3 regions of the Pseudomonas sp. MOIL14HWK12:I2 genome follow, and region 2 is predicted to be linked to each of the others. Evidence: riboswitches for the same ligand, from Rfam matches in the RefSeq annotation. Region 2 holds a riboswitch; each other region holds the start of a gene.
What was found. A riboswitch is a leader RNA that binds a small molecule or an ion and turns the genes downstream of it on or off. The one in region 2 is predicted to bind cobalamin.

Region 1 (4,270 bases), on a different contig from region 2:
GCCGACGCCGCCGTGGTGATGAAGCTCGGTCGCAACTTCGAGAAGGTGCGCCAAGTGCTGCGTGAGCTGGGTCTGGACGAGCGCGCCCGCTACATCGAGCGCGCCACCATGGACAATCAGCGCATCGTCGCGCTGGACGCCGTCGACCCCATGGCCTCGCCGTATTTCTCGCTGGTGGTGGTGCCGGGGGTGAAATGGAAGGGTTGAGCCCGGCCATCGTCATCCTCGGTCCCGGCGCCCTGGCCACCGCCCGCCGCTTGCAGGCCGGCCTGCCGGGCAGCCTGGTGCATGGCCTGGCCGGGCGGGTCGAGGGCGACGTCAGCTACAGCGCCTTCGGCGATCACCTGCGTGACCTCTATCGGCAGCAGCGCCCGCTGCTGGTGCTCTGCGCCGCCGGCATCGTCATCCGCAGCCTGGCGTCCTTGCTGGACGACAAGACCGCCGAGCCGCCGGTGCTGGCCGTGGCCGAAGACGGCAGCGCCGTGGTGCCGCTGCTGGGCGGCCTGGCCGGCGCCAATCGCCTGGCCCGTCAGCTCGGTACGCTGCTGAACGTGGCCCCGGCCATCACCACCAGTGGCGAACTGAGATTCGGCACCTGCCTGCTCGATCCGCCGGCCGGCTATGCCCTGGCCGATGTCGACGTGGCCAAGCACCGGGTGGCCGATCTGCTGGCCGGCGCCCCGGTACGCATCGAGGGCGAGGCGCCCTGGCTGGACGCGGTGCCCCTGGCCCGCGATCCCGCGGCGCGGCAGCGCATCCTGGTCTCGCCACTGGCCAGCGCTGACGACCACACCCTGCTGATCCATCCCCGCGCCGTGCTGGTGGCGGTACGCGCCGATGCCACGGCCGCCGCCGTCACCGCGCTGCTCGCCAGCGCCGGCTATGCGCCGGGCGCCGTGGCGCTGCTGCTGGCGCGGGCGGAAGACATGGCCGCGCCCGGTCTCGCCGAGCTGAGCCAGACGCTGGCCGTACCCCTGAGATTCGTCGACGCCCGCACCCCGGACTTCGCCCGGGCGTCGGTGGCGCGGGCCCAGACCCAGGGCCTCGCCCTGCACCTGCATGACCGGCCGCTGGACGCCGAGGACCTGGGCCAGCGCCGTGGGCGCCTCAGCGTGGTGGGCCTCGGCCCCGGCGCGGCGGAGCTCATGGCACCCGTGGTGCGCCGCGCCCTGGACCAGGCTCAGGACGTGCTCGGCTACGCCACCTACGTGCAGATGGCCGGTCCCTTGCGCCCGGATCAGCTGGCCCATGCCAGCGACAACCGCGAAGAATTGCAGCGCGCCCGCCACGCCTTTGAACTGGCCGCCAGCGGGCGCCAGGTGGTCATGGTGTCGTCCGGCGATCCAGGCGTCTTCGCCATGGCCGCCGCGGTGCTGGAGGTGCTGGAAGGCGCCGACGATCCGCGCTGGGCGGCGGTGGAGCTGGAGATCCTCCCGGGCATCACCGCGGCCATGGCCAGCGCCGCCCTGGCCGGCGCGCCCCTGGGCCACGACTTCTGCCTGATCTCCCTGTCCGACAACCTCAAGCCCTGGGCGGTGATCGAGCAGCGCCTGCGCCAGGCCGCCGCGGCCGACCTGGCCATGGCCTTCTACAACCCCATCTCCAAGGCCCGGCCGCATCAGCTGGAGCGGGCGCTGGACGTCCTGCGCAGCTGCCGTCCGGCGAACACCCCGGTGATCCTCGGCCGCGACGTCGGCCGTCCCGGTGGTGGTCTCGAATACACCAGCCTCGGCGCGCTGCGCAGCGACATGGTGGATTCACGCACCCTGGTGATCCTCGGCTCCAGCCATACCCGGCGTTTCCCGCGGGCCGATGGCGGCGAGTGGGTCTATACGCCGCGCTGGTACGATCCGGAATTGTTATAAAGTAACATTTAGTGCTTGAATCCTGGTCGCCGCTGGCTCACCCTCGGCGACCTTCCTGTTCCCTGGCGAGAAGCCGGTGCAACTCCGGCGCGGTCGCGCCACTGTGAGTCTTCGAGGTTCCGTACGAAAAGTCGCCGAGCGACGGTCAGGCGAGGCGGAAAAGGCTGAGGAAGCGGAGTTTACGAAACGTAAATGAGCATTCCGAAGCGTTTTCCAACGAAGCATCACCGAGCGCAGGCAATTTTCGTACGGAACCCAGGAGGCGAGCCAGACCTTGCCAGGGACTACCCAACATCCACAAGGGACGCGTCATCCCAAGGAGAGTCCATGTTTCGCCGTCTTCTGCCGCTGATCGCCGCCGGCCTGTTGTCCGTTGCCTCTCTCACCACCCAGGCGGCCACCGCCTATCCGCTGACCGTGCACAACTGCGGTCGTGAACTGGTCTTCGAGCGCGCGCCCCAGCGGCTGGTCAGCCTCGGTCAGGCCAGCACCGAGTTGCTCTTGCGCCTGGGCGTGGGCGCGCGGCTGGTGGGCACCGGCGTCTGGTTCGGCGGCTTGCCCGCGGACCTGCAGGCGGCGGGCAAGGGCATTCCGCGGCTGGCCGACAACGCCCCCAGCTTCGAGGCCGTGGTCGGCACCCGGCCGGACCTGGTGGCGGCCCAGTACACCTATCACGTCGGCCCCGGTGGCGAGGTGGCGGACTTCCCGCGCTTCGCCAAGCTGGGCATCGCCGCCTATGTGGCGCCCAGCGATTGCGAGGGCAAGGCGGTGACCGCCGATTCCAACAGCGATGGCAGCCGCAGCGCGCCCTTCGACATGCAGCTGGTGACCCGCGAAGCCCGCGAGCTGGCGGCCATCCTCGATGTGCAGCCGGCCGGCGAGCGTCTGGTCGCCGACATGGACCGCCGTATCGCCGTCGCGGGCGAGCAGGCCAAAGCCGCCGGGGTGCAGGGCCGCTCGGTGCTGTTCTGGTTTTCCAGTCCGCGGCTGGAAGGGGATCCCTGGGTCGCCGGCAACCTCGGTGCGCCGGCCTGGATCGCCCGGGCCCTGGGGCTGCGCAACGTGGTCGACAGCGCCGAGGAATGGCCGGCGGTGAGCTGGGAGCGCATCGCCAGCCTGGACCCTGACTATATCGTCGTGGCGCGCATGGACCGGCGTCTCTACCCGGCCGATGACGTGGACAAGAAGCTGGCCTTCCTGCGCAGCGATCCCTTGACCCGCGAATTGCGCGCGGTACGCGAGAATCACCTGCTGGTGGTGGATGCCCCGACCCTCAATCCCTCGCTGCGGGTGGTGGACAGCGTCGAGGCCCTGGCCGCCGACCTGGCCAAGCCGCAACCATGAGTCTGCCCCTGGCGGCCGAAGGCGCCCGGCCCTGGCGCTGGCTGCTGGGCCTGGCCGCGGTGCTGGCGCTGGCGGCGAGCGTGGTGCTGGCGGCGTCCTTCGGCGAGATGCCCATCGCGCCCCTGACCAGTCTGCAGGCCATCGCCAACGGCCTCGGCCTGGGGCCCTATCCGGTGGAGCGCATCGTCCAGGGCATCGTCTGGGAATACCGCCTCAGTCGCGCCCTGGTGGCCGCCTGCTGCGGTGCGGGCCTGGCGGTCTCCGGCGCCATCCTTCAGGCGCTGCTGCGCAACGCCCTGGCCGAGCCCTATGTGCTGGGGCTGTCGGCCGGCGCCTCCACCGGCGCGGTGCTGGTGATGCTGCTGGGCGTCGGTGGCGGGGTGCTTGGCGTGTCCCTGGGTGCCTTTCTCGGCGCGGTGCTGGCCTTCGCCGTGGTGCTGCCCTTTCTCGGCAGCGGCGGCAGTACCCGCATCATCCTCGCCGGGGTGGCGGCTTCCCAGCTGTTCAATGCCCTGACCGCCTATATCGTCGCCACCGCGGCCAATGCCGAGCAGGCGCGCAGCGTGATGTTCTGGCTGCTCGGCAGCCTGGCCGGGGTGCGCTGGCCGGATGTCTGGCTGGCCGCCGGGGTGGTGCTCGCCGGGCTGCTGGTGTGCCTGGCCTGCGCCCGGGCGCTGGATGCCTTCGCCTTTGGCGAAGACGCCGCCGCCAGCCTCGGGGTGGCGGTGGGACCGCTGCGCCTGCTGCTGCTGGCCGTCACCGGCCTGATCACCGCCTGCCTGGTCAGCCTGGTGGGCGCGGTGGGCTTCGTCGGCCTGGTGATCCCCCATGTGGCGCGTTTCCTGGTCGGTCCGGGGCATGGCCGGCTGCTGCCCACCTGCGCCCTGATCGGCGCGCTGTTCATGGTGCTGGCCGACATCGTCGCCCGCACCCTGGTGGCCAAGCAGACCCTGCCCATCGGCGTGGTCACCGCCCTGGTCGGTGCCCCGGCCTTCGCCTTCATCCTCTATCGCGCACGGGAGGTCCGATGAGCCTCGCTGCGCGCGACGTGGCCTGGAGCG
Region 2 (4,270 bases):
CGCCCCTGGCGCCAGCCCTCCTCTTCCAGCATGGGCCGCGGGTAGAAGGCTTCCACCGGCCCCAAGCAGAGGATGGCCGCCGGCTGGGCGCCTTCCGGCATCTCCAGCAGGCTGCGCACGGCTTCCGGTTCGAACAGCGACACCCAGCCCATGCCCAGGCCTTCGCAGCGGGCGGCCAGCCAGAGATTCTGGATGGCGCAGGACAGCGAGGCCAGGTCCATCTCCGGCAGGGTACGGCGGCCGAAGACGTGGGCTTCGCGGCCGTCCATGAGCGCCGCCACCAGCACCTCGGCGCAGTCGAGGATGCCCTGCACCTTGAGCTTCATGAAGTCGTCGCTGCGCTCGCCAAGGGCCTCGGCGGTGGCGCAGCGCTCTTCTTCCACCAATTCGTGCAGGCGCTGGCGCAGGGCTGGATCGCTGATGCGCAGGAAGCGCCAGGGCTGCATCAGTCCGACGCTGGGCGCCTGGTGCGCAGCGCCCAGCAGACGGGCCAGTTGTTCGGGAGGCACCTCGCCACCGCAGAAATGGCGCATGTCGCGGCGCTCGGCGATGGCTCGGTAGACGGCGGCTTGGTCGGCGGGGGTATAGGGGGTCGTGGTCACGGCTTGAGCATCGCGGCGGCCGCGGCGGGTGCCGACGGCATGTAGAAGTGAATATAGCTGGCGGTGAGGCGACCGTCTCGGTAGACCGCCTCGGCCACCGCCTTGCCGTTGGGGCACAGCCCGCGCGCCCAGGGCGTCTCGGGTGACTCCAGGGCGGAGTGGTGATAGGTGTGGCCGCGCAGGGTGCCCTGTTCGAAATCCACCGACTGCAGGGCCAGGGCGGTGAGTCGCGCCTGCATCCGCGCGCTGCCCGGCAGCAGCCCGAGCAGGCTGGCGGATTCGCCGGCCTTGTCGGTCAGTTCGTCGAGCAGATAGAGCATGCCGCCGCACTCGGCGAGGATCGGCTTGCCCGCTGCGTGGTGGGCGCGGATGGCCGCGCGCATGCCCAGGTTGTTGGACAGCGTCTGCAGGTGCAGCTCGGGATAGCCGCCCGGCAGATAAAGGCTGTCCACCGCCGGCAGCGTCGTGTCGGCCAGCACGGAAAAGAACTGCAGCTCGGCGCCCAGGGCGCGCAAGAGATCCAGGTTGGCCTGGTAGATGAAGGCTAGCGCCGCATCCCGGGCCACGCCAATCCGCACTCCGGCTAGCAGTGGCTCGACCGCGGTCGGCTCCGGCGCGGCGAAGGCCACGGGCGGCGGCAATTCGATGTCGGAACTGGCGCCCAGGGCATCGGCCGCCATGTCCAGACGGCGATCCAGGTCGGTGACCTCGTCGGCCTGGATCAGCCCCAGGTGACGACTCGGCAATTCGATGCCGGCATCGCGCGGCAGGCTACCAAAGAAGGTCATGCCCGCCGGCAGGCTGCCGCGGATCAGCTGGGTCTGCCGCGGACTGCCGCTGCGATTGGCCAGCACCCCGGCGAAGGGCAGACTCGGCCGGTAATGGGCGAGGCCATAGGCCAGGGCGCCAAAGGTCTGCGCCAGTCCGGCGGCGTCGATCACGCCCAGCACCGGTACGCCAAAGCGCTCGGCGAGGTCGGCCGCGGAGGGCTGGCCGTCAAACAGCCCCATGACGCCTTCGATGAGGATGAGATCCGCCTCCCCCGCCGCTTCCCACAGCAGGCGCCGGCTCTCGGCCTCGCCGATCATCCACAGATCGAGCTGGTAAACCGGCGCGCCGCTGGCGCGGGCCAGAATCATCGGATCGAGAAAGTCCGGGCCGCACTTGAACACCCGTACCCGCCGCCCCTGGCGGGCGTGCAGCCGGGCCAGGGCCGCGGTGACGCTGGTCTTGCCCTGACCCGAGGCCGGGGCGGCGATCAGCAGCGCCGGGCAATGCCGCGTCTCGCCTACCATTCGATGCCCTGCTGGGCGCGGACGCCGGCCTGGAAGGCGTGCTTGACCAGACTCATGTCGGTCACGGTGTCGGCGGCCTCGACCAATGCCTGTGGCGCACCGCGGCCGGTCACCACCACGTGCTGATGAGCCGGACGCCCGGCCAGGTCGGCCAGCACCTGGTCGACCTCCAGGTAGCCATGCTTGAAGGCGATGTTGAGTTCGTCCAGCAGCACCAGGCCGATGGCCGGATCGCGCAAGAGCTCCACCGCCACCGCCCAGGCCGCGGCCGCCGACTGCAGGTCGCGGGCCCGGTCCTGGGTGTCCCAGGTGAAGCCCTCACCCATGACGTGGTAGCGCACCTCGTCCGGGAACCGCTTGAAGAAGAGTTGCTCGCCGGTATCGCGGCGGCCCTTGATGAACTGCACCACGCCCACCTTCATGCCGTGGCCGAGGGCGCGCGCCGCCATGCCGAAGGCGGAGCTGCTCTTGCCCTTGCCGATGCCGGTATGCACCAGCAGCAGGCCGCGTTCGTCCTGGGCTTCGGCGATGCGGGCGTCGATCACCGCCTTCTTGCGCACCATGCGCGCGCGGTGGCGCTCGTCGCGCTCGGGGCTGGTCGAATCGGGGGTGTCGGTCATGGATGGTTCTCCGGGTGCGGGCGCGGCGGAGAAACGGGCAGAGACGCCGCCCGCGCAAGGCAGGTGGCGACGCCGCGCGACGCCCTCCGCATCGCCGAGATGAACGCAAGCGTGGCCGGTCTCCGGGCTGGTGAGCCGATGCCCTAAGGGCATCCGCTGCGCCCCTTCCCGGCCAGGGCCAGTGGGCATCGCGCAGCTACTGCTCAACTACCGTTGCGGGGGCAGCGCCGGCTCGACCGGCTTCCCTGTTTCACCCCGCTCCAGGCGGGGCACCACGTGCAAGGGCGCAGGGTACGGACTAGCCGGGAGAGCGTCAATCGATGGCGCCGCCCGAACTCGGCGTCGCGCGGACGGGTCCACCCTAGACACCCACCGCCAGGAGCTACCGGATGAACGATGCCACCCTCGCCGCCTGCATCAAGGCCTGCCTCGATTGCGCCGCCGCCTGCGAAACCTGCGCCAGCGCCTGCCTGGGCGAAGCCAATCTGGACATGATGCGTGACTGCGTCCGTCTGGATCGCGATTGCGCCGACGCCTGCCGCCTGGCCGCCACCTTCATGCAGCGCGGCAGCGACCGCATCGCCGAAGCCTGCGCCCTGTGCCTGGCCACCTGCCGTGCCTGCGCCGCCGAATGCGGCAAGCACAAGGCTGAGCATTGCCAGGCCTGCGCCCGGGCCTGCGCAGCCTGCGCCGACGCCTGCGCGGCCATGGCCGCCTGAGGCGGCTGCCGATAACCGTATCCGCTGAGCGCCGGCTGCCGTGCTGCGCGCTCTGGTCGCAGCCGAATCCCGCACAGGAAGCCGCCGCTCGGGCGTTCGGCATTGGCATTACCCGGCGACGCCAGGGATAATGCCCGCCCTTTCATCGATATCCAGGCCTTCGCCATGACCGATACCAACCAAGATCCCCGTTTGAGCCGCATGAAGCGTCGCCTGCGCAAGAAGCAGTACCTGGGCGAATTCCAGGAACTGGCCTTTGAAATCAAGGTGAGCTTCAAGAACGAACTCAGCGAAGACGATCTGGACACCTTCCTGGGCGACTTCATCGACTACGTCGAAGAGCGCAAGCTGGACTACATCGGCGGCTTCGACAACGCCTGGGTCGAAGGCACCATCATGGCCAACAAGCGCTACACCTCGCCCACCGCGGAAGACCGTACCGCGCTGCTGGACTGGCTCAAGGCCCGCGCCGAAGTCGGCGAAGCCAACGCCTCCGATCTGCATGACGCCTGGCACCACGACGGCGAAGTCTAACTAGCCTTCGCCGGATAGCTTGGCGTCCGTTGCGGTCGTAAAGGGGAATCCGTTGGAAACCAGGTCCTCATGACGACCCTCCTGCAAATCTCCGATACCCACTTCGGCACCGAGCAACCCGCCGTGGTCGCGGCCCTGGAAGCCCATGTCCGCGAACACGGCGCCGATGTCCTCATCCTTTCCGGGGACATCACCCAGCGCGCCCGGCGCGAGCAATTCGCCGCCGCCAAGACCTTCGTCGAACGCCTGGAAAGCTACGGCATTCCCCGCACCCTGGTGATCCCGGGCAATCACGACCTGCCGCTGTACAATGTCTTCGCTCGTTTCCTGACGCCCTATGGCAACTATCGCCGCCATTTCGGCCAGGACCTCGAGCCCAGTTTCGAGAACGACGAGCTCCTGCTGGTCGGACTCAACACCACCGCCCCGCGACGCCACAAGGATGGCGCGGTGAGCACCGAGCAGATTGAGCGCGTCGCCGAACGCCTGCGCCGCGCAGG
Region 3 (4,270 bases), on a different contig from region 2:
CGACCTGTTCGAGAGTCACCAGGTGACCCGCGAGGTGCTGTCCACCCGCGAGCGCATGAGTCAGGTGCTGGAGCGCCTCAAGGATGGCGCCTTCGTACCCTTCGTGGCGCTGTTCACCCTGGATGAAGGCCGGCTCGGGGTGGTGGTGACCTTCATGGCCATCCTCGAGCTGGTCAAGGAGTCCCTGGTGGAGCTGGTGCAGAACGAGCCCTTCAGCCCCATCCATGTCCGCGCCCGGGTCAGAGACACTGATGCGGAAGGGGTCGCTCAGGCGTAAGCCAGCGCTGCCGTCGCGGCCGCGCTCTTGCGCTTGCCGACCCGCAACCGGGCGCCTTCACCGGCCGCAGCCAGGGCCGCGGCTTCAGCCACGCTGGGACTGCCGGTGTGTTGCAAGGCGACCGCACTCGGCGCGGCGATGCCCTCCTGTTGCGCCAGACGTTCGGCGGAGAAGCCCTGCAAGGGCAGTTGCCAGCGCTGGGCCAGGTGTTGCAGTGCGTTTTCCTCCACACGGCGGTCCACCGTCGCCAGCGCCGTCAGGGCGTTGGGGTCGCAGCCGGCCTCCTGCAGCACTGCCAGGGCCAGCGCGGTCAGCTCCTCCACCGAACAGCCCCGGCGGCAACCCAGGCCCAGGACCAGCGCCATCAGGCCTGAGGCGCCTGGCGATGGAACAGCCAGCTGCAGGCGAGTCCCAGGAGCAGCCAGAACGGCAGGTTGCTGGCCAGCACGGCGATCTGGAAGTGCCGTTGCAAGGCCTCCGGTGCCAGGCTCGCCTGGGCGACGGGTTGGGGCGCACCCAGCAGATGGGGAATGAGCAGCAGCTCGAGGGCGGCGATCTTGAAGCCGGGATGGCGAGTGAACGCCAGGAGCGCGAGCGCCGCGGCAGTGGCACCGGCAGTGCCCAGCCACCAGGCTTGACGCAGGGTGAGATCCGCCGCGGCCGTGCCGGGTAGCTCCGGCGGCAGGCCGAGGCTGGGCGCCAGGCAAAAGGTGGCATAGCCGGCCAGGCCCCACAGCAGGCCCTGGTGCAGGCGGGTCGGGCCTCTTAGATTGAACAGGCCCGCCAGGATCAGGCCGAAGCCTACCGCCACCACCAGGTTACCGCCAAAGGTCGACAGGGTTCGCGGCCAGCCATCCGCCGGCGTCCAGGCTGCTTCTTCACCATGATGATGCTGTCCGGCCATGGCGGGCGCCTCGGTCTGGACCTCGTAGGTTTCCGCCTGGAGGATGAGCGGGGTCAGCCACAGGCTTTGCAGGGCACTCAGCAACAGGGCCGCAAGGAGGCCGGCCACGCCGGCACTGAAGGCAATACGCTGGAACATGGCGAACTCCTTTTAGTGGCAGGGGAAGCCTTCGCTATGGCGGGTATCGTGGGCGCCGTTGTGCAGCGCCTCGACATGGGAGAAACCGGCCAGAAGCACCAGGCCCAGGCCGAGCAGGCAGGCGAGCAGGGTGGCGGTCAGGCGCTGGGTGCGGGTACTGGTCTGGGGCAGGGCGGTGGTCGAGCGGGTAGCGGTCATGGCAGGGCCTCGGATTCCAAGCGGCAGGGACGCGCCGAGGCAGCGAGCCGCAGGCGGCCGCCGTCCAGCACGACCGCCCACCGCGGGTTGCTTGAAAGCAGCAGGCCGGTCTCCGGACTCACGAGGGTTGCAGGCTGCAACTACCAGGATCGCCTTCCCCAGACTTGCCGGCCGGGTGGCTCTGTGATCCTGCGCTCGTCTACCGTTGCGGGGGCAGTGCCGGACTCGGACCGGCTTCCCGTTTCACCGCGACCCATGGCGGAGTCGCGACACCTGAAGCAGCAGCGAGCAGACCACGCGCCTCGTCCGCCGGTCAAGTCTGGCCGATTGACACCCCGGCGGGGCGCTCGTAGCCTGTCGCGTTCCGAGGTGCTCTTGTCGGCAAGAGCTTGAAAGGGAACGCGGTGCGAAACCGCGGCTGCCCCCGCAACTGTAAGCGGCGTTTTTAGCCTCTCCACTAGAGCCTGTTCATAATTTGCTGCGCGTCGGCCAAACTGCGTTGAAGCTGCTTTCGGAATGCTCATTTACCATTCGTAAACTCCGCTTCCTCAAGCATCTTCGCCTTGTTTGACTCTAGCTCGCGAAATTATGAACACGCTCTAAGGCCACTGCTCACGCGGGAAGGCCGGAGCCGGGCGCCGCGAGCCAGGAGACCTGCCTCGCCACGTTTCGAACACGCAACCGGGCGGGGTGATCCGGGCTGCCATTGGGGCCTCGCCGCGGCGCGAGCGCCTGGCATGCCTGCCCGTCTTCTTTCGCTTTCTCTCTAATGGCAGCCCATGAAAACCCTGGCCAAGACCCCCGTCACCATCGTCACCGGCTTCCTCGGTTCCGGCAAGACCACCCTGCTGCGACACATGCTCGACCACGCCGAAGGCCGCCGCATCGCGGTGATCGTCAACGAATTCGGCGAGCTGGGCATCGACGGTGAAATCCTGCGCCAGTGCAGCATCGGCTGTACCGAGGAAGAGGCCCAGGGCCGCGTCTTCGAACTGGCCAACGGCTGCCTGTGCTGCACCGTGCAGGAAGAATTCTTCCCGGTGATGAAGGAGTTGGTGGCCCGCCGCGGCGACATCGACCATATCCTCATCGAGACCAGTGGCCTGGCCCTGCCCAAGCCCCTGGTGCAGGCCTTCCAGTGGCCGGAGATCCGCAACGCCTGCACGGTGGATGCGGTGATCACCGTGGTCGACAGCCCCGCGGTGGCGGCCGGCACCTTCGCCGCCCATCCCGAGCAGGTGGACGTCCAGCGCCGCCAGGACCCCAACCTCGACCATGAATCGCCGCTCCACGAGTTGTTCGAAGACCAGCTCGCCAGCGCCGATCTTGTGATCCTCAACAAGGCCGATGGCCTGGATGCCGAGGCCCTGGCGCGGGTACGTGCCGAGGTCACCGAGGAGTTGCCGCCGGCGGTCAAGGTGGTGGAAGCCAGTCGCGGCGTGCTGCCGCTGTCGGTTCTGCTGGGGCTGCAGGCCGAATCCGAGGCCCATATCGACAGCCGTCCCACCCACCATGACCTCGAAGGTCATGAAGACCACGATCACGACGAATTCGACTCCTTCGGCGTCCAGCTGCCCGAGGTGGCCGAGGCGACCCTGCTGGCGGCCCTGGCCGAGGTGGTCAAGACCCATGGTGTGCTGCGGGTGAAGGGCTTCGCGGCCATCGCCGGCAAGCCGCTGCGACTGCTGGTCCAGGGGGTCGGCACCCGCTTCGACAAGCACTTCGACCGCCCCTGGAAGACCGATGAGACTCGCAGCACCCAGCTGGTGCTGATCGGCCAGGAGTTGGACCAGGCGGCCATCACCGCCCAGTTGCGCGCCGCGGTCGCCTGACGCCAGATGCATCTGCTGCGTACCCAGCCGGGCGGCTTCGTCCCCGACGACGGCATCGCCCACCTGGCGCAGACGCCCGGTGAGATCGTCGTGCTCTGCAGTGGCGATTCGCACCTGGCTCTGCTGGCGGAGGCGACCCGTAGCCTGGACGAGGACTATCCGAGTCTGCGCCTGGCCAATCCCATGCAGTTGCAGAACCACGCCTCGGTGGACCTCTATGTCGAGGAGGTGCTGAGCCAGGCTCGGGTGGTGTTCATCTCCCTGCACGGCGGCCAGGGTTACTGGCGTTATGGCATGGAACGGCTGGCCGAGTTGGCCGCGCGGGGGCTGACCCTGATCGCGGTACCCGGCTGCGATCGGCCCGATCCTGAGCTGATGGCCCTGGGTACGGTGGCGCCGGACCTGGCCGAACGGCTGTGGCGCTATCTGCGCCAGGGAGGGCTGGGCAATGCCCGGGATTTCCTGCACTGCCTGGCGGCCGAATGCCTGGGTGCCCCTTACACCTACCAGCCGCCACGGGAATTGCCGCGGGTGGCGGTCTATCAGCCGGAAGGCCTGGGTCTGGACGGCTGGCGCCAGCACTGGCGACCGGATTGGCCGACCGCGGCGCTGCTGTTCTATCGCACCCATCTGCAGTCGGCCAACACCGCCTTCGTCGACGTCTTCTGCCAGCAGCTGGCCGCCGAAGGGCTGAATCCGTTGCCTATCGCCGTGGCCAGTCTCAAGGAGCCGGCCTGTCTGGAGGAGGTGGAGCGGCTGCTGGACGAGACCAGCGCCGCCCTGATCCTCAATACCACCGGCTTCGCCCAGTCCAGTCCGGAGCGGCCGAATCTGACGCCGTTCCGTCGCCCGGTGCCGGTGCTCCAGGCCATCTGCGCCCAGGACAATCACGAGCGCTGGCTGGAGAATCCCCAGGGTCTG

Region 1: another riboswitch for cobalamin. It lies ahead of PSK12I2_RS0113335 (ABC transporter substrate-binding protein); the one in region 2 lies ahead of cobO (cob(I)yrinic acid a,c-diamide adenosyltransferase).
Region 3: another riboswitch for cobalamin. It lies ahead of cobW (cobalamin biosynthesis protein CobW); the one in region 2 lies ahead of cobO (cob(I)yrinic acid a,c-diamide adenosyltransferase).

Annotation. Positions count from the first base shown of each region.
Region 1 is NZ_AZOA01000014.1:56,979-61,248, reverse strand. Features, by position in the region: gene PSK12I2_RS0113345 (precorrin-2 C(20)-methyltransferase) at 1-207, shown strand, start outside; gene cobJ (precorrin-3B C(17)-methyltransferase) at 195-1,865, shown strand; cobalamin riboswitch at 1,872-2,162, shown strand; gene PSK12I2_RS0113335 (ABC transporter substrate-binding protein) at 2,193-3,209, shown strand; gene PSK12I2_RS0113330 (iron ABC transporter permease) at 3,206-4,240, shown strand; gene PSK12I2_RS0113325 (ABC transporter ATP-binding protein) at 4,237-4,270, shown strand, end outside.
Region 2 is NZ_AZOA01000003.1:175,122-179,391, forward strand. Features, by position in the region: gene bluB (5,6-dimethylbenzimidazole synthase) at 1-602, opposite strand, end outside; gene PSK12I2_RS0100870 (cobyrinate a,c-diamide synthase) at 599-1,897, opposite strand; gene cobO (cob(I)yrinic acid a,c-diamide adenosyltransferase) at 1,891-2,517, opposite strand; cobalamin riboswitch at 2,613-2,809, opposite strand; gene PSK12I2_RS0100880 (four-helix bundle copper-binding protein) at 2,907-3,236, shown strand; gene PSK12I2_RS0100885 (YggL family protein) at 3,402-3,770, shown strand; gene PSK12I2_RS0100890 (metallophosphoesterase) at 3,840-4,270, shown strand, end outside.
Region 3 is NZ_KI783313.1:412,787-417,056, reverse strand. Features, by position in the region: gene PSK12I2_RS0118255 (ScpA family protein) at 1-277, shown strand, start outside; gene PSK12I2_RS0118250 (cobalamin biosynthesis protein) at 268-642, opposite strand; gene PSK12I2_RS0118245 (CbtA family protein) at 642-1,319, opposite strand; gene PSK12I2_RS0118240 (CbtB domain-containing protein) at 1,332-1,517, opposite strand; cobalamin riboswitch at 1,603-1,809, opposite strand; cobalamin riboswitch at 1,868-2,194, shown strand; gene cobW (cobalamin biosynthesis protein CobW) at 2,297-3,349, shown strand; gene cobN (cobaltochelatase subunit CobN) at 3,356-4,270, shown strand, end outside.